Regions from separate parts of the Sporosarcina sp. P16b genome, predicted to be linked through region 2. Evidence: riboswitches for the same ligand, from Rfam matches in the RefSeq annotation. Region 2 holds a riboswitch; each other region holds the start of a gene.
What was found. A riboswitch is a leader RNA that binds a small molecule or an ion and turns the genes downstream of it on or off. The one in region 2 is predicted to bind thiamine pyrophosphate.
Positions count from the first base shown of each region.

Region 1 (6,169 bases), on a different contig from region 2:
TATGTACTCTTTCTGTATTGTATCAAAACTATTACCTATTGTTCTGCCTGAGAACATTTTGATCATCCTTGAAGGTTTCATAATATACTATACCAACTAGAAAATTCAGGAGGAATAGTATGGGTGCTATAAATGGCAACGAGTTTGTGCGTAGAATAAATGAGCAGGCCGCGGAGATTTGGCTAGATGGACAGCAATTAAAAGGACCTATTTCTAAACATCCAGCCTTTAGAGGGCTTATTGAAACAAAGGCTTCTCTGTATGATTTACAATTATCACCTTCACATAAGGCTCTCATGACATACGCCTCACCAGTCACAAACGAGCCAATTGGACTTTCTTACTTACAACCGAAAACTAAAATGGATTTGCAGAAACGAAGAGTTATGATAGAAGAATGGGCAAGACTTTCCTGTGGCTTACTTGGTAGAAGTCCAGATTACCTCAATACGGTGATCATGAGCTTTGCCTCTTCTTCCCCTCACTTGCTCGGCAAAGAAAACTGTTTTCCAGAACATATTCAAGCGCTGTATGAACGTGCGCGAGAAGAAGATCTATCTTTTACTCACACCTTTATTACACCGCAGGTCAATCGATCACAAAATGCCTTTAATACGTCAGATGAACCGATCTCCGCAAAGATTGTAGGCAAGACATCTGCAGGGCTCATCATTAAAGGAGCAAAGCTACTAGCCACACAGGGCGGCGTGACGGATGAAGTGTTGGTGTTCAGCACGCCTTCATTTCTTGGGGATCCTGATGAAGCTTTCGCCTTTTCCATTCCTTCCAGTACAGAAGGTTTACGTTTTCTTTGCAGGGAATCATTTGTAGGCGGGAATTCTACGTTTAATTACCCACTGAGTTCACGGTTTGAAGAGATGGATGCTATAGTTGTTTTCGATAATGTTCTCGTCCCGTGGAAGCGTGTATTCTTTCATCACAATAAGGAAGTAGCTTCAGAATTTTTCTCAATGAGTTCATTTCATCCATTTGCTACCCATCAAGTCATCACGAGACAGATCGTCAAGACGGAGTTCATGTTAAATTTGGCAGAGCAACTCGTCCAAACGATTAATATAGCGGAATATCTCCACATTCAAGAGAAATTGTCTGAAATAATTATAGGGCTCGAAACGATGAAAGCCTTGCGAGATAAATCCGAAGCCGATGCATTACCCGATCAATGGGGTTATATGTGTCCAAGTGCGATACCACTTCAAATAGCTAGCAATATTTTCCCCAAAGTCTATCCGCGTTTTAGTGAAATCATTCAGCTAATTGGAGCAAGTGGGATGGTTGCGCTACCTACCGATAAGGATTTCCATTCGGCTATTCAACCTGATCTCACAAAGTACCTACAAGGTGCTACGAAAACCGCGTTTGAACGTGTACAACTATTTCGGTTGGCTTGGGATTTGACGATGAGTTCGTTCGGCACAAGACAAACGCAATATGAACGGTATTTCTTCGGTGATCCAGTTCGCTTATCAGGACATCTATACCGATCCTATCCAAAAGACGCAGGACAAGAAATGATACACCGGTTACTCTCAGATTAAATGAAAAGTCAGTAATTTGCCGAAATTATGTCAGCTCATCGTATTTGCCAGATGCTACACTTTGTATATGGAATTGATGATTATGGTGCTATCTGTAAATAGAATAGAGCTATTTCAAGAAGCAGTCCAGTTTATTCACAGTTGTTATGATGAACTAGGACTTTCACGAGAAGAACAAATCAACATTGGTGACTCTACATCCATTGAAATGACTAAGTTATGTGAAAGCCTTGGTTGGCAAGGAGCCAAAACACCTTTTGATGTATTACCGCTTGTCATTCAAGAGTATGGGAAATCTCCGCGGCTTTTTGAATTGCCAAAGTCGTTAGTAAAAGAGGTACCTATCAGTCATCCCGAAATCAAAGGAATTTCTGAGTTGCATACAAAATGGTATGCTGTTCCGATCATTTCCAATACGCGTCTTGATATCGGTGGAATTGAATATCCTATGGCACCATTTAACGGCTGGTATATGGGTACGGAAATTGGAGCGCGTAATCTTGCAGATGCGGACCGTTATAATCTTTTGCCGTCTGTCGCCAAACTGATGGGCCTTAACACGAAATCCAATCGATCTCTTTGGATAGACAAAGCACTTGTAGAGTTGAATATAGCCGTTCTACATTCCTACCAGCAAGAAGGCGTCACACTTGTTGATCATCATACCGCAGCTAAACAATTCAAATCGTTCGAAAAGAAAGAGCAAAGTGCAGGAAGAAAAGTGACAGGTAACTGGGTATGGCTCATTCCACCACTATCACCCGCCGCTACCTATGTCTATCACAAACGGTTTGCCAATGACATTATAACTCCCAATTTCTTTTATCAAAGAGATCCCGAATAAACCAACGCCCCTGCACCATGTTATATGGTCTAGGGGCATTGGCTTATTGAACAGGTATTTCTTGAAAATCGATGCGAATAAATTTACCTGTTTCAGCTGAATAGGTGACAGTCACTATTAAACCGAATTCCCGTTCTTCCTCTTTTAACCAAAGCTGAAATTTCTCCACGCCCGTAACTTTTTTTGAGTCGGTTGCGATATGCAAATAATCCTTGATATCTGCATGAGGATATTTGAGCATCGTTTGTTTGATCGCAAGCCTTGACCATTTGGCGTATGCCGGTACTTCCACTTTACTAAGTGCAGCAGCTGACTCATCACTAGTACCCGACCCACTTGTCAATAAAACTCCAAGTGCCAAACCTATTTTTGCAAAGATGGCGCACACCTCCTTTAGGAATAGCATGCGCTGTTTATATCCATTCAATTCTAAATGAAAAACATCCAACTTAAATAGTCGGACGTTTCTTATATATTAATTTGTAATCATCTGTCCTTCATGCATACCAGGCCACATTTGCTTCGTGTAGGCCATGTCCCAGAACATATACTCATATCGAGTCATATTAAGGAAGATCTCCTCTAACCTCACTAATTCTGATTCAGGCTTGCCTTCTGCAGTTTCGTCCATTAATTCTAAGCACCAAGTAGCCAACTCGCCAAAGTCTTCCGATGAATACATGCGAATCCAGTCACCATACAATGGATGTTCCAGCGCACCAGGCAATTCCGAAAGCTCTTTGCCGATCTCCCAGTAGCTCCACGCACACGGCAATAATGCAGCGACAACTTCCGCTAGAGAGCCGTTTTGACTTACATGTAGCATATAGTGCGTGTACGCTAGGACAATTGGAGACGGCTGAGCATTCTCGAGCTCTTCCTCGGTAATGCCAAAGCGTGCTGCATATTGACGGTGAAGTTCCATTTCGGTGTGTAGTGTACCGTTAAGCAATGCAGCAAATTTACCCATCGTCTCTACATCCGTAGCCTTCATTGTGCCCACAGCAAACACTTTCGCGTAGTCAATTAAATACAAATAGTCTTGCACCATATAAAAACGAAACTTCTCCTGATCCAACAGACCATTTCCAATCTCTTGGACAAACGGGTGACTATGATTCTGTCTCCAAATCGGTAATGTCTTCTCTAATAAACGTTCTGTAAACTTCATGTATACTCTCTCCTTTTTCGTGATAAATGAAAAAGCCACTTCTTGACAAGAAGTGGCGGAGAGACATCACAGAGCACAGAAATCAGCTAAGTAACATCTACACCACTTCCTTACGCCGGTATGAACCGGATCAAGTTAAAGGGTTAAAGCATATGCTTCTCTCAGCTCCAGAGAGCACCCCTAGCGGTAACAACTATTTCATTTGTATATTCATTGTAGTCTTAACTTGTCAGAAAGGTCAAACGAATTGAGATTGCACGTAGCCTACATACAACACAGCGATTGGCAGAAGACCTTATGTTGGTCTCACTCAATCGAATACGTTTATTCGGCAGATTTCACGCAGTGTCAATTTGTTATTCTAGATGTTCTTTTAGCTTTTTCTCAACATCTTCTTCTATTTTTTTTACGCGCTCTTCTTCTAATTTACGTCGTGGTTTAGGATGATACCATTCAATTTTGCCATTAATGAATGTACCTTTAAATTCTTCGCCTTGAATCTTCAATTTAAATGACTGAAGTGGTCGAGTTTGACTTCCGCTATTCGATTGTTCGATCTCAATATCATCCGCTTCACTTCGAATCCCTTGCTCTGATAGAAGTTCCAAAACTTTATCCTCTATGGCAATTATTTCTTCTTCGCCAACATCATGTTTGGGATGTGGATTAAGCCATTGAATTTTACCGTCATGATAGTCACCTTTATACTTACGACCTTCTAAGATGAGCTTAAACTGAATTCGCTCGTACTGCCTGTCTTCAAAAACTTTTTCTGCTTCAAAGTCATCTACCACAGGGAACACCTCCAAAAATAGTATAAAGCCTCTTTTTATAAAATGGCTCATCTTACGTTATCCATAACTACTAATTCAAGCCTTCTAGCCTGAAGTTTAATTACCCATCATTCCTGCTCACGTATAAAATCCTTTAAAAAAATTTAAACTCTAATATAACTTAGCAATAGGTTGTTGTCAAATCCATTAATATTCTACTATGCTTTATATCATTCGAATATATGGTCCAAACACCGTAAGTCGTAGCGAACTTACTCCCCGTACACTCTATTACATCTTCACTCACTACCAGGCAGAAGATTAACTTCACACATGTGTAACAACCTTATTGCAGCCTTTAATAATTACCGTGAGTGTTGAACCAATACACGCAAAGACTGCTATACATTCTATTGACTTGACGGACATGGTTAATCCTACGAATGACACACCACGTATGTATAATAATACCCTAATTTTTGTGTTTCAATCATTTGAACAGTGACAAAGTTGTTTGAACAAACTGCAGAATATATACGGAATAATTTAGCCTTCTTTATTACTTTCCATGCATATTAATTTCTGCAGTACTAGCATAACGGACAGAAAATGCCCAACAACTCATTGAATTGTCGGGCATTTTCTAGTACTTCCTTAAAAAACTTGGTTTCATTTGATCCCATTCTTCGCTAATTACGTGGTGGCAGACTGAAATAATTCGCTCTATGACTTGTGTATAGTTTGCCAAGATGCGTATAGTGAAGCCAGGAACGGCAAGCTTAGACAATCCGAATGCAAATTCTCCAGCCTCTTGTTGAAGAGTTTCATATAATCGATCCAATAGAGCATCATTCGTTTTTTCTCCCACGACAATTAAGGAACCCAAATGTGTGTATCCTTCCATAAAGCCTAACTCATTCATATTTTGTGACGCTGGATGAAGTTTTATATGGTCAAAGACAACAAGTTGACCTTCCATATAAATCTCGGTTTTCAAACGGAGCATGTCATAGCTGAATTTTTCTCCTTCCGGCGACCAGCCCGGAGTCAAAATTTCGGCATACAGCAAAGTTGCTCCTTTTTCCATGTATATACTATTTTTTTGATAGCAACTGGCATCTTTGTATGCAATAAGTGCATCCGGTAAGTACTCTAGATAACTATCCTTTTTCATACGAATGACTGTTTCTTGATATACTTGCTCGGTCGGTGTTCTATATACTTTCGTCGCTGACTGGGTCGTCAACGTCAGCATCGCTCGTTCACCAAGCGTGACTTTCATTTGATACCGATCTCCATCTAAATAGCCACCGCCAGGATTCAATAAATAATAGCATGGATAACTATTTTTATTGAAATAAACGGGACGCATCACTTTAAATGCACCTTGAAAGTAAACGCTTTTCGCCACGGAGCGTCCTTGTCGGTTTTCCATGACAAGGTCAAGAACACCTGTCCATTCAGACATCTTGTCCTAGTCCTTTTAACAAAGCGTGTTTTCTGACCCATTCAACCACTTCATCTAGTCCTTGATCATCTTTTAAATTGGTGAAAAAGAAAGGTTTATTTCCTCTAAATACTTTTGTGTCGGACTCCATTACTTCAAGACTCGCCCCAACGTATGGTGCCAAATCTGTTTTATTAATAATAAACAAATCAGATTTAATCATTCCTTGTCCACCTTTGCGCGGGATTTTTTCACCTTGCGCTACGTCAATTATATATATGGAAAAGTCTACGAGTTCTGGACTGAAAGTAGCCGCTAGGTTATCACCGCCACTCTCTACAAAAATCAACTCGAGGTCGGAATGTTTTTCTTTCA
Region 1 covers NZ_PDYO01000005.1:20,255-26,423, forward strand. Annotated here, with positions in the region: gene CSV77_RS07855 (hypothetical protein) at 1-57, opposite strand, end outside; gene hpaB (4-hydroxyphenylacetate 3-monooxygenase, oxygenase component) at 120-1,559, shown strand; partial or broken gene CSV77_RS07865 (nitric oxide synthase oxygenase) at 1,732-2,403, shown strand; gene CSV77_RS07870 (DUF3889 domain-containing protein) at 2,447-2,830, opposite strand; gene tenA (thiaminase II) at 2,879-3,574, opposite strand; TPP riboswitch at 3,665-3,766, opposite strand; gene CSV77_RS07880 (YheE family protein) at 3,931-4,368, opposite strand; gene CSV77_RS07885 (urease accessory protein UreD) at 4,991-5,815, opposite strand; gene ureG (urease accessory protein UreG) at 5,808-6,169, opposite strand, start outside.
Region 1: it holds a riboswitch for thiamine pyrophosphate, as region 2 does, so the genes downstream of both, tenA (thiaminase II) here and CSV77_RS11145 (thiamine phosphate synthase) in region 2, are expected to answer to the same signal.

Region 2 (6,169 bases):
CTGACAGAGGAATCCGATAAGAGTTTGTATGAGTCGGCACTTGACAAGAAAATAGCCGATGAACTGGATGCGAAAGAAACGGCTGTTGTTAGCCAAATGGGCGCCATCGCAAACAATGGTGATACCAAACAAAATGTCATGCTCTTCGGTATAGATAGAGAAGAGTTCATCAAGCCTGAAGTTAGTGAAGGGGACCCGACATTTTACGTTCAAAACGGTGTCGTGGCATCTGATGTGCTAAAAGATGAAGGCTTTAAAATAGGGGATACGCTCGAGTTATCCTCAACAGACACGAAACTGACGATTGTCGGCTTCACGGAAAAAGCTCGTTTTAATGCGTCGCCTATTCTCTATATGAAGTTAAATGATATGCAGAAAATTAAATATGGTGACGCCTATACAATGAATAAAGACTTGGTTAACGCAATTGTCATTAGAGACAAAGACTGGGCTACACTTTCCTTGCCAGACAATACGGAAATTATTGAAACGGAAACATTTATCGAGAATCTACCGGGTTATACGGAGCAGAATTTGACGTTGACGTATATGATTTACTTCCTATTCGTCATTTCAGCGGCAATCGTTGCCATTTTCCTGTACGTATTGACTGTCCAGAAAATCAGCATGTTCGGTCTGATGAAAGCGCAGGGGATTTCCAGCGCTTATTTGGCAAGATCCGTTATCGCACAGACATTCATTCTCGCGTTGATCGGGGTAGTCCTAGCATTTGGACTGACGTTGCTTGCGGGAAGCTTCCTGCCAAATGCAGTTCCTATCATGTTTGATATACCTACCATGATCATTTATGGGGTGGTCTTAATAGTAGTGGCAATTCTCGGGGCTGTCATTTCGGTTTGGACGATTATTCGAATTGATCCGCTCGAAGCGATAGGGGGGTAAACGATGGTACTGGAACTACGAAATGCGAAAAAGACGTTCGGTGAAGGCAATACGCTCGTTGAAGCGATGAAGGAAACCAATTTCTTAGTTGAACGTGGAGAATTGGTCGCGGTTATCGGTCCGTCAGGTTCAGGTAAAAGTACGTTCCTGACGGTGGCTGGCGCTCTGCAAACACCAAGCGAAGGCGAAGTCATCATTAACGGTAAAGAATTATCGCAGCTAAATGAAAAGCAACGTTCAAAAATCCGTTTGCAGGAAATCGGGTTTATATTGCAAGCTTCCAACCTTGTGCCGTTCCTAACTGTTGATCAGCAGCTTGAATTGCTAAATAAAGTGAAGAAAGACAATATGACCAAAGATGAGCAACGTAAGTTATATGAAGATTTAGGTATTACCAAGTTGCGTAAGAATTATCCATCTGATTTATCGGGCGGTGAGCGACAACGTGTGGCGATTGCGAAAGCATTGTTCAGCAAGCCAGCGATTCTTTTGGCGGATGAGCCTACCGCTTCACTCGATTCGGATCGGGCGTTTGAGGTGATGGAGTTGTTGCGTAATGAAACGAAGTCGAATCAGACAGCGACCATCGTCGTGACACATGATATACGATTGATTCGATACGTGGATAAGGTGTACAAGATGACGGATGGTGTGTTGAAGTTGGAGAGTTCGGCTGAGATGGCATTGGATTCGACGGAATAAGCGAGGGTTGAATAAATAATGAAATAAACGCTTCGGAAAGCTGTTTTATGGCTTTCTGAAGCGTTTTTTTATTGGAGGATTTATTGGGTATGCTCATAAAATTGGACGGAGCGCTCTATTGAACGTGTTCATCGCTCATAGTCCAGGGGCCAGCGCTCTATCCAACGTGTCAACCGATCATAGCCCACGCGCAAGCGCTCTAAGCACAAGCATCATCCCAATAAACCAGCGACGATCTTCCGTGCAACCATGATATCCTTCGTTCCATGTACCAACATCCTGCCATCGCGGAATAACACGAGTCGATGAGCGTTGTATTCACAGGAAACCAAATATGGGTTTTGTTTTAAATTAGAAACAATACCGCGAATGGATTCGGCAAATGGTAGTAGTTCCACTTGTCGGTTCCTTGGCCATGTCAGTTGCACGGTGTCGCGTCCGCACAGCACGGCAGTCCGAATGACTTCATTGGCAGATAGGTAAGGATAGGTTGGAGTGTCTGAGCAACTCGGACAACTAGATTTCTTCATACTGTGCACGTCCATTGCAGCACGTTCGCCTGTCCATAGATCGACGGATTCCAGGCGCGGTTCCATCTGCGCACCCGTTATACACTTCAGCAATTCGGCGGTTTGACGGGCAGCCGTTGTAACGACGATTGGTGAGATGACGCCGACTGTATCGCATGTTAAAGACTGTGGTGGTAACGCTTCGAGTAGACAATGCAAGCAGGGTGAGCCTTCTTTTACACCAATAGGAAACGTCAGCCCGTAGCTACCGACGCAAGCACCCATGAAGAAAGGGATGCCGAGTTGTAACGCTGCGTCATTTGCTAGTAATCGTGTTTCGATATTATCTGTGCCGTCGAGAATGAAATGATGTCCCTCGAATAGGTCGAGAACATTTTCAGGTGTCACATCCGCCACAATCCCACGAACTTTCACATCGCTGTTGATAGCGCGCAAACGGCTTTCTGCTGCAATCGCTTTCGGCAATTGATCCATGACATCTTGCTCTGTGTATAATTGCTGTCTATGAAGATTGGTCCACTCCAAAATATCACGATCAACAATCGTTAGTTCGCCGACCCCTGCACGGACAAGCATTTCCGCTCCGGAAGAACCGAGTGCACCCGCTCCTAAGACGAAAACTTTTGCCTCGCGGATACGCTGTTGTCCAACTGGTCCGATAGGTGCAAATAGCTCTTGCCGAGAATATTTTCCGGTCAATTCGTCACAAGCCCTTCAGTTGGACTGCTTGCTACGCCGTAATCGCGGACTGGCATACGTCCTGCCTTATAACCGAGACGTCCTGCTTCAATCGCGAGTTTCATTGCTTCTGCCATCATGACAGGATTTGCGGCTTCTGATACTGCCGTATTCAGCAATACACCGTCTGCTCCGAGCTCCATCGCGAATGCCGCGTCTTTTGGAGAGCCGACGCCAGCGTCAATGATGACGGGGACATTCGATTGCTCAATGATCAATGACAGATTCAGCGGATTCAGAATGCCTCTGCCTGAACCGATTGGCGCAGCGCCCGGCATGATGGCATGAACGCCTAATTCGCATAGTCTTCTTGCGAGCACTACATCGTCTGACGTATAAGGCAATACAATAAAGCCTTCCTCTAGCAGCATTTCAGTAGCGCGTAATGTCTCTACAGGATCTGGAAGCAATGAACGGCTGCATCCGATAATTTCCACTTTCACCATGTCACAAAGTCCTGATGCCTTTGCAAGACGTGCGATATGTACGGCTTCTTCTGCTGTACTTGCGCCTGCAGTATTTGGAAGTAATGTATAGCGAGTTAAATCCAATTGCTTTAGAAAATTGGGCTGCGACGCTTCGAAAATATCCATGCGTCGTACTGCAAACGTGAGGATTTCTGCTTCTGATACTGCAACTGCCTGCTTTTGTATTTCAAATGAAGGATATTTCCCTGTGCCTAGTAATAACCGTGAAGAGAATTCTTTATCTGCAATTTTTAACATCTTCATCCGCCTCCTACAAAATGTATAATTTCAATTTGGTCTCGATCCATAATCGGTGCGTCATAGTGATCTTTTTGCAAAATCTCTTTGTTTTTCTCCACAATCAAAATACGATCACCTAATCCCAAATGCTCAAGTAACTGTTGAATCGTCGCTACTTCTGGAACGACCGAATAGGTTTTTCCGTTCAGATCAATCATTTTCTTCATTAGACACGACTCCTATTCTATAACTTTGTAAGACTTTTAATGAACGCATAGGGGATAATACAGCCACGCCTGCTACGCCGTTTCGTTGTAAATCAGGCAAGTGGAGCGGCTGAATTCCGCCGATTGCATACACGGGGATCGAACTATACTTTGCAATAGAAAACAATTCTTCCGTGCCGCGCGCTGGTAGGCCGGGCTTTGATTTCGTCTCGAAAACATGCCCGTGCAAGAGCCAATCCGCGCCTTCCGTCGTAGCTTCCTTTGCTTCTTCCATTGAATGAATTGAGCACCCGAATTGTAGCTCGGGAAATTTCCGAAGTGCATCCCGTAAAGACATGCCATAGCCAGTCAACTGCACTTTTCTAAGGTTCAGCTCGCCAGCCACGTAAGGTCTGGCATGTATAATGAGCTTATCGAGTGGAAATCCGCTATTCGCAAGACGCGTAATCAAATCTGTCAGTTGTGCATCTGTCTTGGACTTTTCACGCAAAATAATAGCATCTAGAAACGGCGCTGTCTGCTGCAAGTGTAAAGTCAGTTCGTCAACCGAAAGACAGTCATCAGTCACGCCAAGTAACTTCATTCATTCCCCTCCAATAGAAAAAACCACTTCCCGAATCGGAAAGTGGTGGATGTGTCGACAGAAATATATACGGAACGACTCGCCACTTCCCTCCGCAGATGCTAATCTGTTCAGGTAATAAGGGTTTCAGAGCCACACTCTTTTCTCAGTCCTTGTGAAGGATTCCCCCAATGGTCAAAATATTTAGTTTTCAGAACTAGCGTATCATGTACGTAGTGGAATGAAAAGAGTTTCTTTTATAAAAGTAATAAAGCATCCAAATCGAGAATATCCACCGTTTTCATGCTGGACTGCCGAATCCAGCCCGACTCCTCGAATGCGCTTAATTTGCGACTAATTGTTTCAGGTGTCGTCCCGAGGTGGGAGGCGAGATCTTTGCGACTCATCGGTAATTCGACTGTCAATTGTTGTTGTTCTTCAGATAAATCGGCTAGATATAGGGCGATACGCGTTTCTGCTGCTTCCATACCGATCCGCGCTGCCCGTTGTTCTGTCCGGGCGAGGCGAGAGGAGAATTCCTCTAACATCTTTAATGAGATCGCAGGATGTTTTTGTAGAAGTTGTTGCATTTGATCACGTTGAATAATACATAATTCCACGGGTTCAAGTGTTTCTGCGTAGGCGTCATGAGGTTTGGCATTGAATAATGACAGCTCACCTGTGAAATCTCCCGGTTCTAAAATTCGCACGAGTTGCTCTTTGCCGTTTTCTGACAGGCGGTATACTTTGATTCGTCCTTTATGCAAAATATATAAACCTTCGGAGCAGTCGCCTTCATTGTAAATGATTTTTCCACGTGGATGCGAAGTGTTTCGCGCGAGTTCCTACTACGTGTTTCATCTGTTCAGTTTCCAAATGATTGAACAACGGAACGAGCGATACACACATATTTTGATCCGTCGTATTATTGTGGGGCTGTTGACTCATTCACTTTCACCTCGCTTATATTTCGACTGGCTGGTTTGTCACTAGTATAGCGTATTAATCGAATGGCGTTCAATATAACCAAAAGTACACTTGCTTCATTTATGGAAGCACTGCCTGTAACAATCGGTCCGTCAACTGGAACTTGTTCTCCTGAGCGAACGATTACTCGGTCACCGACTACTACCTCGTCAACAGCGATTGTCATTATTTTACCATCTCGAAAGACACTTGCTTCTAGTGGGGCCAGATCAATAAGTGCCTTGAGGGACGAGCGGGTTTTCTCCATTGTACGAATTTCAAGTAGCGCTCCGAATAAAAATAAGAAGGTAACTGCAGCGGATTCTACATACTCACCAATAAATAGCGCACCGATGACCGCGATGGTCACGAGAAGTTCAATACTAAAAGCTTTCATGCGGATAGCTTTCCATGCCTTGATTGCAATCGGAGTACCCGCGATTAAAGTGGCCGCGATTAATGTAATCTGACGCGCGTCATGAAGGCTTGCGAAGTGCAAGATGATCGCTGCTCCAAGCAAAATCGCGGATAGGGAAGTGATGCGTACGGTTTGCTTTGCGTTCATTTGAATGCCTCCTCTCTATGAGACTTTTTTATTGAGAACTGGATAGCCGAGTTTACTAATTAATTCCTGTAATTCATTGGCTTCTACGATAGATTCATCAAACTCGACTCGAACTTTACTTGAATGGAATAATACTTTTACTCGCTGTACACCTTTTGCTCGAGATAGTGCACCTTCAATTTTTTTGACACATGACGGGCAACTGAATGGTTCCATTAAAAATACGACTTTTTTCATTGATCTCATCCTCTTCTTGTGTATTTGTCAAC
Region 2 covers NZ_PDYO01000008.1:115,139-121,307, forward strand. Annotated here, with positions in the region: gene CSV77_RS11120 (ABC transporter permease) at 1-903, shown strand, start outside; gene CSV77_RS11125 (ABC transporter ATP-binding protein) at 907-1,605, shown strand; gene CSV77_RS11130 (ThiF family adenylyltransferase) at 1,818-2,834, opposite strand; gene CSV77_RS11135 (thiazole synthase) at 2,831-3,604, opposite strand; gene thiS (sulfur carrier protein ThiS) at 3,601-3,807, opposite strand; gene CSV77_RS11145 (thiamine phosphate synthase) at 3,791-4,390, opposite strand; TPP riboswitch at 4,461-4,569, opposite strand; gene CSV77_RS11150 (Crp/Fnr family transcriptional regulator) at 4,627-5,136, opposite strand; gene CSV77_RS17140 (hypothetical protein) at 5,165-5,317, opposite strand; gene CSV77_RS11155 (P-type ATPase actuator domain-containing protein) at 5,295-5,900, opposite strand; gene CSV77_RS11160 (heavy-metal-associated domain-containing protein) at 5,916-6,137, opposite strand.

Region 3 (6,169 bases), on a different contig from region 2:
CGGGAATTTAAGCAGTCCGCCTTTAGAAACAAATTTGCGAGATGAAATTGGACAACTGTTCGCATCTACGAATGAGATGAGTAATAATACGCACAAACTATTGGATGAGATACATACTGTGGCTCAAACGGTTTCATCACAAAGTGAAGAACTGACTCAATCTGCTGGAGAAATAAAAATAGGTACTGCTCAGATCGCTACTACAATGGAAGATTTGGCTTACGGCACTGAATCCCAAGCCACTAACGCAAGTAGTTTGTCAACTTCAATGGAAGTCTTCGTCTCTAAAGTAATGGATGCCAATGAAAACGGAGTCCATATTCAGCAGTCATCAAATGAAGTGCTGAACTTGACAAGTACTGGGAGCAAAGTGATGCATTCTTCATTGGAACAGATGCAGATTATCGATCAAATTGTTCATAATGCAGTGACAAACGTAGAAGGATTGGACAAGCATACACAACAAATTTCCCAACTTGTTTTGGTTATACAAGGAATTGCAGCACAAACTAATTTATTAGCGTTAAATGCAGCGATTGAAGCAGCTCGGGCTGGCGAACATGGTAAAGGATTTGCTGTGGTGGCCGATGAAGTACGGACCCTGGCAGAACAATCTTCCGCGTCCGTTACCAATATCACTGAAATCGTCAATCGGATTCAAACTGAGTCCACTATGGTTACCAATTCGTTACAAGAAGGATATAAGCAAGTGGAGGAAGGTACAAATCAAATTAAACGTACTAATGAAACATTTGATAATATAAGTAACGCCGTAACGGATATGGTCAATCGGATCCAAAGTATTTCGAAAGACCTGCAAGATATTTCGGAAAGCAGTCAGGAAATGAGTGGGTCAATCGAAGAGATTGCGGCAATTACTGAGGAGTCTGCTGCAGGTGTGGAGCAAACTTCAGCATCTTCACAACAAGCAAGTAGCGCAATAGAAGAAATAGCAAGTAACTCCGACGATTTAGCCCGATTGGCTGAAGAACTCAATGCGCTTGTACGAAAATTTACTTTATAATTGAAAAAAGCGTCTGCTACTATGCAGACGCTTTTACGTGATTCGTTTTATTTTGTAAAGGGTGACAAATAAATATCCCTTCCGCAACCCCTAGCGACAATTTCAATTCACACTCTCTATACAGAGAGCGACTCAGGTAGTCTAGATAAATTCTCATCTTTTGCTCATTTCAATCCACACTCTCTAGATAGAGAGTGACCGCAATATAAACAAAAAGCTAAATCCAAATCTATATATCGTCTACTTCATTATAACTTATTACTCTAAAAAGCTAAACCATATTTAATTCAGCACCTTTTCATAAATTCAATGCGCGAACATATATGGACTTTTTATGTTCTCTTAATAGAAGAATAAACATCAAGATCACTGCGTTATTGAAGGACTAATAATAATACTTCCACACGCGGGATTAGTCTCCAAGATACTTTTCCCTTTAAAACAGATGAGTGAGTGATTGTTTGTTATTTTCTTTTTGCGGAGTTGTAATATTCTAATCCCTACACTCTTTTATCAAAGCTAGACTTGCTTACTATACAATTATATTCTGCAGACAAATATATTTTCAATTACATCCACTTAACGTAGTTGGCTCCCGCCAAAATTCCCCCGCTTAATTTCTGCAACTTCATATACCGCCACAAATGCATTTTTGTCTACGTCACGAATGATTTCTTTCATCTTACTATCTTCCAAATGATAAATATTACAAGTGATTTCTATGAATTCCTCTTTTGTAAAACTCTCCTGCACTACTTGATATGTTGCTCTCCGACCTAAACGTCCGTGAATCTCTTCAATCATCAATTCAGGTTGATCCGTTACAATCTTATATGTTTTGGAACCACTAAATCCAATTTCCATGATAGATATGACTTTCGATGCGATGAAATAAGCAATTGCTGACATAATCGCACCAGTCAGCCCAAAGACAGTTGAAACGACAATAAAGACAAAAACATTTAGGAATAAGATTAGATCACTTGTACCAAATGGGAGTTTTCTTGAAAGCAATACTGCGAGCATATCAATACCGTCGAGTGCTCCACCATTACGCAAAGCTATTCCGATTCCGACTCCAATAATGATCCCGCCAACGACAGTTATCAATAATGTATCATCTTGAACAATGATGGGAATATGATGCATTAAACTTGTACTGGCGCTTAAGGATACGATGCCCACGACAGAAAGTGCTGCAAAGCGCGTACCTACCTGTTTGTAACCAAGGAAGATAAACGGGATATTTAAAATCGCAATCAAAACGCCTAACGGAAGTCCAAAAACTTTAGAACCTACAATACTTAGGCCTGTAACCCCACCATCCGATACATTGTTTGGAATAAGGACGGACTCAAGTCCATAAGCTGTGATCACTGCACCCATCATGACGAAAAAGGCTTGAAATAGAAGACGTAACTTCTTATGTGACTTCTTTGTAATTACTTTCATCTTCTCATTCCTTTCAGTTATTCAGTAAGTCACATACTTCTATTTACCATACCCTTTTATCTATATAAACTATTCCATGGACAGTAGATTTTTGTAGTTTTTTGTATAAGTGGCATGACGCGCAACTAAATATAGTTGTAGCATAGAAACCACATGGCCGCAGTAACCCAAGAGTCGTATCGAAAAGGAAAAGACCAGTCATCCCATGATGACTGGTCTTTCTAGTAGTTAAAATCTTGATTTTGCTGGTTTCTTCATTGGGGCTTTATTCATCAAATACGAGATGAATGTATCATCCGCCAAGTTGGGATTGGATGAGTTCAGCAACACAGCTAGATTCTTCGCATCATCGAGCGCTCTATGGGCGTTATGCACTTGAATTCGGTGCGCTCTCAGCAATTGTTGTAGTTTGCCGTTTTCAAATCCATAATTTTTCCATTTGATTTGTCTAACGGAGCAATACCAGTCCATGTCGAGCGTTTCAGGTAATAGTCGACTAACGAAGCCCCTATCAAATGATGCGTTATGTGCTACTATACCGTCTGCTTGATCTAGTATTTTTAGTATTCTATCCATATCAAGCGACTTCCCTCTAACCATCTGATCGGTAATGCCAGTGAGCTGGGTAATTATCGGGGAGATAGAATAGAACGGTTCTTGAAACTCGCAATACTCATCTGCCACTCGAACAATACGATTATCTTCATACTCTCCAAGCATAACCCCTAACTCGATTACTTCACTCGTCTCGGCACGCATGCCTGTTGTCTCCACGTCAATAAAAGCTATATGTTTTGTCATGTAAAAACTCCTTTTACACTCTATTTGCATGATATCGAGAATATAATTATGAACAGTTTGATCCTTTTAGTATATCAGGATTTCAATACAATATGTTCCATTTGAACTGTCAGCATTTAATTGAACGTCTAGTAATTTCATAAGTTGCCACACAATTCAACGTGCTGTATACTAGGATTGCTTACATGATTGTCCGTCCGGGTGCTTGAGTGAATCAGGCTGAGATAGCAGATGAATCCTCTGCTGACCGTTAATCTGATCTGGGTAATGCCAGCGTAGAGAGCGTGATCGATGGAATTATACAGGAATCTCTTTCCTTCCTCGGCCGTCTGCTCTTCAGACGGCTTTTTTGTATAAAAAATAACGAGGAGTGGAAGAGTTTGAAAAAGTTAAAGTTTACCGATTTATTGATCACCATCATGATCGGCGTTGTATTTGGCGTGCTCATGAAGTTTTGGGATGATTTATACACTGTCGTCAAACCGATCATGCCTGTTGCACGTCAACTGCTTTACGGTATGTGGTTCATGGTGGGGCCGTTTGCCTTCCTATTATTACGAAAGCCCGGTACTGCATTCATCGCAAGTATTGCGGGGGCTTCCTTGTCTGCATTTGCCGGCCATGGTATTGAAGTATTGATGTATGGATTTGTACAAGGACTTGCTGCTGAATTATTGTTCGCTGCATTCCGTTATCGACGCTATTCTATTTTAATTGCAGGGTTAGCAGGAGTCGCGTCATGTCTTGCAAGTTTCGGACTTGATTTGATTTATGGTTACGCAGCACTCGAAACATGGGCACTCATTGTGAAATACGGATTACGTGCAATCAGCGCATTCATCTTCACAGGTATTTTCGCTGTGTTTATTGTAAAAGCGCTAGAAGCAACAGGTGTGACATCGCTAATTCGCCCCGTCGATAATAAAGAATATACGATGCTTGATCAGTAAAAGCGGAGGTATGATCCAACTATGAATAACATCAGCGTTACCGAGTTACGACTGAAGTTTCCTGGAGAAGATGCTTTGGTCTTTAAGGACCTCTCCTTCTCTGTTCAGCCCGGTGAAAAAGTTCTCATGCTCGGTCCTAGCGGTTGTGGGAAATCCACTTTACTTCAAGTACTGAGTGGCATTATCCCGAACTCTATCGAACTGCCAATGAAAGCAACAAGCATTCAGTTACCTGACTCGTGGGGGTTCGTTTTCCAAGACCCAGATACACAGTTCTGTATGACCTACGTCGATGAAGAACTCGCATTCGTTTTGGAGAATCTTCAAGTGCCGCGTGAAGAAATGGCACCTCTTATTGAGGAGGTGTTGAAGCGTGTAGACTTGCACTTGATAGATGCCCACACGCCCATCAATGAAATGTCTCAAGGTATGAAACAACGGTTGGCATTGGCTTCTGTTTTATTATTGGAACCGGACGTGCTATTTCTGGACGAACCTTCCGCATTACTGGATCCGGAAGGCACGCAACAGATATGGACTTCTATTAAAGAAGCAACCGCTGATAAAACTGTGATCATCGTGGAGCATAAAATCGATTTGATTGCTGACTGGGTAGATCGTGTTGTGTTGTTTAATGATCATGGTGTCATACTAGCAGACGGTTCACCTGCAGATATTTTTGCAAACTTTCAGGAAGAACTGAAACGTTATGGCATTTGGTATCCAGGGGTATGGGAAGAATATAAAACATCTGATGCATTTCAATTAATGATGCTAAATCGTCAAGCCGTTTCATCGCAAAAGAAAATTCAGATCCAAGACTTTCACGGTTATCGTGGTCCAGTGGAGAAGATTTCCGCCAAACATGCGACTGTACAGGCCGGTGACTGGATTACGATTGTTGGGGAAAATGGTTCTGGTAAAAGTACATTGCTTTTATCTCTTATGCAATTGCTTCGGACTAACGGCGTCTATGAAGTGAACGGCGTAGCCATTGTGTGGAAAAAGAAGAAACGGCAACTCCCGAAAGGTCTATCGCTCGTCTTTCAAAATCCCGAACTACAATTTGTAACGAACTCGATTACGGAAGAATTAACAGTATCTTTGCACGGTATGCCAAAAGCCGATGCAGACATGTATGCAAAGGAATTGATGCGCTTATTTAACCTGCCCGATTCCGTTTCACGCCATCCTTATCAACTATCTACGGGCCAAAAGCGTCGCTTGAGTGTAGCAACTGCCCTTACTCCTAGTACGGATATCCTGTTACTCGATGAACCTACTTTTGGACAGGATGCACGAAACACAATCGCTATTCTTGAGAAATTGGAGCAGTTGCGCACGAAAGGCATGACAATTTTGATGGTTACGCATGATACGGAAATAGTAGAGAACTTCGCTACTGCTGTTTGGACTGTAGTTGACGGCGTTGTGCATACGGCTAATGGAGTTGGTGGTGCAAAGAGTGTTTAATTGGTTCACACCTAAACGCGAAACCTGGCTATTCCGAGTCAATCCCGCGCTAAAATTCATCGTATTTTTTGCGTTCTTGATCATTACGCTTGTGAATCAAAGTTTACCTTTTGCTATCTCACAGGCTATTCTATATGGAATATTATTTTATGTATTCAGTGGCTATTCACTGAAGAAACTTTTATTGCTTTCCATTCCGTTAGTCATTTCATTCCTGTCCACTGGATTGACGATGTTATTATTCGGTAAGGGTGAAACGGTGTTGTGGCAATGGGGACTACTCAAGATCTCCGAGGAGAGTATTCAACACGCGCTGTTGCTCGGGAGTAAATCACTTTCATTTGGCTTCGTCGGTTTTACGTTTATCTTAACAATCCAACCCGTACTATTCTTTTATGCTATGATGCAGCAGTTTCGTCTGCCGTCTAAATATGCCTATAGCTTTATTGCAGCGTTTCGTTTAATTCCT
Region 3 covers NZ_PDYO01000006.1:66,953-73,121, reverse strand. Annotated here, with positions in the region: gene CSV77_RS09255 (methyl-accepting chemotaxis protein) at 1-1,024, shown strand, start outside; gene CSV77_RS09250 (YitT family protein) at 1,604-2,476, opposite strand; gene CSV77_RS09245 (exonuclease domain-containing protein) at 2,705-3,277, opposite strand; TPP riboswitch at 3,465-3,576, shown strand; gene CSV77_RS09240 (ECF transporter S component) at 3,658-4,227, shown strand; gene CSV77_RS09235 (ABC transporter ATP-binding protein) at 4,249-5,700, shown strand; gene CSV77_RS09230 (energy-coupling factor transporter transmembrane component T family protein) at 5,693-6,169, shown strand, end outside.
Region 3: it holds a riboswitch for thiamine pyrophosphate, as region 2 does, so the genes downstream of both, CSV77_RS09240 (ECF transporter S component) here and CSV77_RS11145 (thiamine phosphate synthase) in region 2, are expected to answer to the same signal.

Region 4 (6,169 bases), on a different contig from region 2:
GTTTTACAGATTCAGCAGAAATGTTATTCATGAAGGAACAACTTCTTGCAGATCCAAACGTCTTGCATGTTGAAACGAATCATGCGCGTTATTCGCATGTCGTATTTAATGATCCTATTCTTGTAAAGCAGTGGTGGATTCCACAAATGAAGCCGCAGTTGATGTGGTCTAGAGTGCAAGAGCAAAAGAAAAAGACTGTCGTAGCCGTCATTGATTCTGGCATTGATCTATATCATGAAGACTTACAGGGGCGAATTCAGCCAGGCGGTTATAATTTCTACGCAGATAATTCGAATGTTCAGGACGTCAACGGTCATGGAACGGCTGTCGCGGGAGTCATTGCCTCTAAGGCTGGGAATAATCTAGGAGGAGTGGGAATTGCGGGAGGATATGACACCAAAGTATTGCCGTTGAAAATCTCGCACCTGGACGGTCTTAGTAAAGTGTCGGATAGTATCAAGGCGATTGATTACGCCATCCTAAAGCAAGTCGATGTGATCAACATGAGTTACGGGGGTAGCCAATTTTCCCAATTCGAGGAAAAGGCGATTCAGCGTGCAGTGGAATCGGGTATCACGGTCGTTGCGTCTGCAGGAAACGATGCAACAAAGGGGAATTCCATCATGTTTCCCGCGTCTTATCCATCTGTCATTTCAGTTGGGGCAACGGAAAGAGATAATCAGCGCGCTTCTTTTTCAAACTATAACTCTCACGTTAGCTTAGTTGCGCCAGGCGTGGCAATCAATACAACATCAATCAATAATAGCTATATATCAGTCAGTGGAACCTCTTTTTCAGGACCTATGGTAGCAGGCGCCGCGTCTTTAGTGAAGTCTTTGAAGCCGGAAGCAACGCCTGCTGAGATTAGTAGGCTACTTGAAATGACAGCGACTGACTTAGGGGCACCGGGTAAAGATATTTATTTCGGTGCGGGTTTAGTCAATATAGAACGACTTAGCAACGCGTTGCCTGCTATCACTACACCTACTTCACCGAATGAATTTACCGGTGATTTTCCAGAGTTGAAAGTACTACCGAATAAAGTATTCACAATCAAATTTACGAGCGAATTGTCACTTGGAAAAGAGTATGCTCCACATATTTTTATTACCCGTAAGCCAAACAGTGCAGAACGTATCGAAAGTTTTACAGCGAGAGTGGATCCTATGAATAGTAAGCAATTATTCATTACACCAACTACAGAATGGCAGCCAGGTGTTCATTATTTACGTGTGGATCGAGGGCTACAGAATAAAAATGGGATTGCAATGAAGAAGTCCTTTGCTGTGATGTTTACCGTATATCCTGACTAATCACATACAATCGAAAAAGGCTATTGCGATCAGTCATGGAGACGCCCGCAATAGCCTTTTGTGTACTTTACTTCGTTACTTTAGAAAACATTTCATCCGTACTAATATCTAAGATCATATCGTCCACTTCAGGTTTCGTCTTGATCATTTCCATTTCATGGAGCCAGTCCCGTACATCTTCCCACGAAGTTTCATCCAGAGCGCCAAAAGCTTCACCGTGTGTATCCATCTTAGGCAATAGAATTTGTAAGCTTTCCGTTTCGATTGCTTTGTCCAACGGGAAGTTTGCTTGATCTTGGTTGTTCAGCAAGAGGTCGAGTGCTTCTTCGGGCTGTTCTACCATAAATTCATAGCCTTTTTGTGCTGCTCGCCAGAAAGCCTGGATCGCGTCTTGTTCTTTATCCCAAGTATCATCACTCGTCAATAACACGATTTCACTATAATTCGGCACGCCATAGTCTACCGGATTAAAGTAGCGTGTTTTGAATCCTTTTGAGTCCATGACAGGCACTTCGTGATTAATAAATGTTCCCGTCACGGCATCGACGCGTTTTGAAACGAGTGAAGATTCCAGTTCAAATCCGACGTCGATCATATGTACTTTGTCGTAATCGCCCCCGTCATTCGACACCATCGTTTTAATCAACGATTCGTTCAGTGGAATCCCGGGATAGCCGATAGTTTTCCCTTCAAGGTCTTTAGGTGATTGAATCGAGCTTTCTTCCAGCATGACGGTGTAATTAAGCGGCTCACGCACGATGGAGGCAATCGCTTTAACCGGAATATCTTCATTTGCTTGCGCTAAAATGACATCGGGTTGGTAATACAGTCCAAGTGTCACTTTTCCCGCTGCAGTCAAGTTCATTGGATCGGTCGGATTGGCAGGAAATTGAATGTCTACCTCCACATTTTCTTCATTAAAATAGCCTTTTTCCTGCGCTACATATAGATAACTATGTACGGCATTCGGATACCAGTCGAGCATGATACTAACTTTTTTCATTTCATTGCTAGGTGTTTCTTCTTGTTTAGCAGGGGGTGTATCTTTCGTACATCCAGCTAGCAATAACAGAAGAAACATGATGCTAAGGAACAGACGTTTTTTCATTGATGATTCCTCCAGTGTAAAAAGTGTTTTTCTAATACGACGACGAGTAGAAAGAAGATAATACCTACTGCAGAAAGCAAGACGATCGGTGCGAATACGGCGGCACTGTCAAATTGCGTCATCATTCTTCTGCTGAAATACCCGAGTCCTGCCTGAGCGCCTAGCCATTCTCCAATAGCTGCACCGATTACGCTAAGTGTAACCGCCACTTTGAGCCCGGAGAAGAATGATGGCAAAGCGGAAGGTAGGTCTAGTTTATAGAAGATATCTTTTGAAGATGCGCCCATTGTCCGCATTAATTCATGCAAGTTTTTATCCGAAGAGCGTAAGCCGTCGAAAACGCTGACGGTTATCGGGAAAAAAGTAATGAGGACGGTGACCGCGACTTTACTCCAAATGCTGTAGCCGAACCACAAGACAAAAATCGGTGCGAGCGCAATGACAGGAATCGTTTGCGACGCGATGAGAATAGGGTAAAACGCTTGCTCAATTGGCTTCTTACTATACATCGCAATCGCCAGTGTGGATCCGATGATGATCGAAATAGATAAGCCGATCAAAATAGTTAAAGCAGTCGGAGGTAAGTGGTGGATAAACAGCTCCGTTTTCAGCTCCCATAACCTGATCAGAATCGCAGAAGGGGACGGGAAGAGGAAGCTTTTGTCGTAAAGACGTGCTGCAATTTCCCATACGCCAAGTACGATCGCGACGAAAAGTATAGACCAACTATACGAAGTCATCTTCTTCATAGCCGCGCCTCCGAACGAAGGTCGCCGATGAGTTGCTCTTTCAGTTCCATCAGTTCCGGGCGTGCCAAGTCCCGCGTCGTGCGTGGTCGGCTGAGAGGCACGATGACTTCGCGAATCGTCTGCACCGGTTTTTCAGCGAGCACAAAGATGCGATCGGATAGAAATAAAGCTTCGTCGATATCATGTGTGATGAAGACGATGGTTTTATCGAGTTTCTGCCATTGATCGATTAGCCACTCTTGCATCGTCAGCCGCGTGATTGCGTCCAGTGCGCTGAATGGCTCGTCCAATAATAAAATATTTGAGCCGGTCAGGATCGTTCGCAAAAAGGAAACACGTTGTCGCATCCCGCCGGATAAGTTTCCAGGGTAGGCGTTTTCTTCTCCAGCTAGTCCGAAGTCAGCGAGTAGTTGGATGATTTCATCGGAAGAAGGTTTGCGTCCTTGAAGCTCTACTGGTAATTGAACATTTTCTAGAATCGTTCGCCACGGCATGAGTAAGTCTTGCTGCGGCATATAGCCGACCTTGCCTAGCCGCCCCATTGTCACTTCTCCGTTCAATGAAATCTTCCCACTGTCAGGGTTCTCAAGGCCGGTGACGAGTCGGAATAACGTACTTTTACCATACCCGCTTGGTCCAATAATGCTAACGAATTCGCCTTCTTTAACGTGCCAGTCAACTTGATCGAAAATAACAGTAGGTTTCGAAGCTTTCGTTGCTTGATAATGAAAAGAGACATTCGTAAACTCTAAAACTTTATTCATCATATTCTTACCACTTCTCATTTCTTCAAAAAATTCACACAAAAAAACCACTTCTCTGTGCGAAGCGGTTGCATAGTACGGCCAAAATCCGTCATATGTCCACTTCCCTCCGCTAGCATTATCTAGTGCAGGTTCAAGGGTTAAGGCGAACGCCTTTCTCAGCTAAAGCACCCCTAGTGTTTATCCAACTCTTATCGTTACATAGTCTAGTAAAGTAGTCAACTTCAATTTAGTAACTATTCTAGTAACAATCCGCAAACCTCTTGCATTTAATTGGTCATCTATGTAATATAATGACTAGCAGACCGGAATGGTATTTCGGTCATTTTAAAGGGAGTGTCTTCATGGATCGAAGAGAAGAAATTATATTGGCGGCTGAAAAATCATTTTCGATGTTTGGCTATAAAGCGACGACGATGGATCAGGTAGCGAAGATAGCGAATGTAGGAAAGGGTACGATCTATACGTTTTTCTCAAATAAAGAGGAATTATTTCATTCAATTGTGTGGAAAATGGTTGAAGAAATGAAAGATATCTCTGAACGGACAGCTATAGAAGGTGCGACTTTTCAAGAGAATGCCCATGCGCGTATTATGCAGTTGCTGAAATTTCGCGAGACGCATCAGTTATTCATTAAACTGATAGAAGAAGAGAAAGAGTTGCGCACACCTGCTGTAGGAGATGTGTTAACTACTATTGAGAAGGAAATAGTGAATTTCATTGCTGGAAAGATTGATCGCGGTGTCGCAAAAGGAGAATTGAAGCCATGTGACAGCGAGCTGATTGCATATCTTTTATTCAAATCTTATGTAGCACTAGTTAACGATTGGTCAAAAACGCATGACAAACAGCTGACGGAGAAGCAAATCACGGACGTGTTAAACAATACAATTTTCTCCAATTTATTAGTGTGACGTGCGAATGACGGAATATAGAGTGAGGGTTTATACTAGATGAATAAAATTTGGTTCATAGTCAGACGGGATCTCCGGAATATCTCCAAGAATAAAGCCGCGCTCATTGTCATTGCGGCGATTGCGTTTCTCCCTTCCCTTTATGCTTGGATGAACATCCTCGCTTCGTGGGATCCCTACTCCAATACGAAAGGCGTAGAAGTCGCGGTCGTCAGTGAAGACGTAGGTGCAAAAATCGAGGATAAGGAATTCAATGTCGGGGATGAAGTCATCGTCTCGCTGACCAAGAACGACGATCTAGGCTGGCAGTTTGTAACGAAAGATGAAGCGTTAAAAGGCGTGAAACACGGCGATTACTATGCTGCGATCATTATTCCGGAAGACTTCTCAGAGAATTTAAGCAGTATCGTAACCGATGATATTAAAAAGCCATCATTGGATTATTATATTAATGAAAAAATCAATGCAATTTCCCCGAAAGTAGCGGGCAAAGGCGCGTCTGCTATTGTAGAAAATATCGACAAAACATTCGTCGAACAAGCGAATGAAGCAGTCCTCAAAGTATTCAATAATCTCGGAGTAGAAATTGAAGGAAATCGAGTGAATATCGAAAAACTACGGGATTTAATTTATCAATTGGAATATGACATTCCTGAAATTTATTCGAAATTACAGATGGTAGATAAAGGCTTGGATTTTGCCGATTCATCTATTGATCGCGTAGATGTCGTGCTGGATGATGTCAATGCCGTGCATGCTAATGCGAAAAAGTTGAACGCACGCTTGATCAATAAGTTGCAAGAGAATGAAAAGGCTGTGGATCACACGTTGCGCGTCATTACGTCTAATTTGGAGAGTGCACAGACGGCATTTCGCAAAGTACCTAATTTAACGAGCGAGCTGTCAGGCAAAGGAGAAGACGTCGATCGTCTTGTCGAATCGCTACGTGATAAGCAAGGCAAGTTGGAAGATACGAATGCGCGTTTAGATGATATTTACGATTATTTGAAAAAACAAGATCAGAACCTTAAAGAATCTACAAACATTAAAGATTTGCAGAGTACTTTGAATGATAGCGTCACAGATTTAAACCGTCTGAAAAAGAATTTGGAAACGATCATTTCTACTTTGCAGAGCGGTAACAATCCAGCGACTGATTTAATTACGCAAACACAAGCGCTGTCTGACAAACTCGCTGAAGATATGGAAAAAATTAAAGGCAATTACGAAAATGTATTATCACCGCAAACTCAAAAGCTCATGAAGCAGTTGAATGAGCTTTCCGTAAATATGACGAGCATATTAAATCGCGCGACTGAAG
Region 4 covers NZ_PDYO01000003.1:56,979-63,147, forward strand. Annotated here, with positions in the region: gene CSV77_RS05990 (S8 family peptidase) at 1-1,313, shown strand, start outside; gene CSV77_RS05995 (ABC transporter substrate-binding protein) at 1,381-2,421, opposite strand; gene CSV77_RS06000 (ABC transporter permease) at 2,418-3,170, opposite strand; gene CSV77_RS06005 (ABC transporter ATP-binding protein) at 3,167-3,934, opposite strand; TPP riboswitch at 4,022-4,119, opposite strand; gene CSV77_RS06010 (TetR/AcrR family transcriptional regulator) at 4,279-4,848, shown strand; gene CSV77_RS06015 (YhgE/Pip domain-containing protein) at 4,888-6,169, shown strand, end outside.
Region 4: it holds a riboswitch for thiamine pyrophosphate, as region 2 does, so the genes downstream of both, CSV77_RS06005 (ABC transporter ATP-binding protein) here and CSV77_RS11145 (thiamine phosphate synthase) in region 2, are expected to answer to the same signal.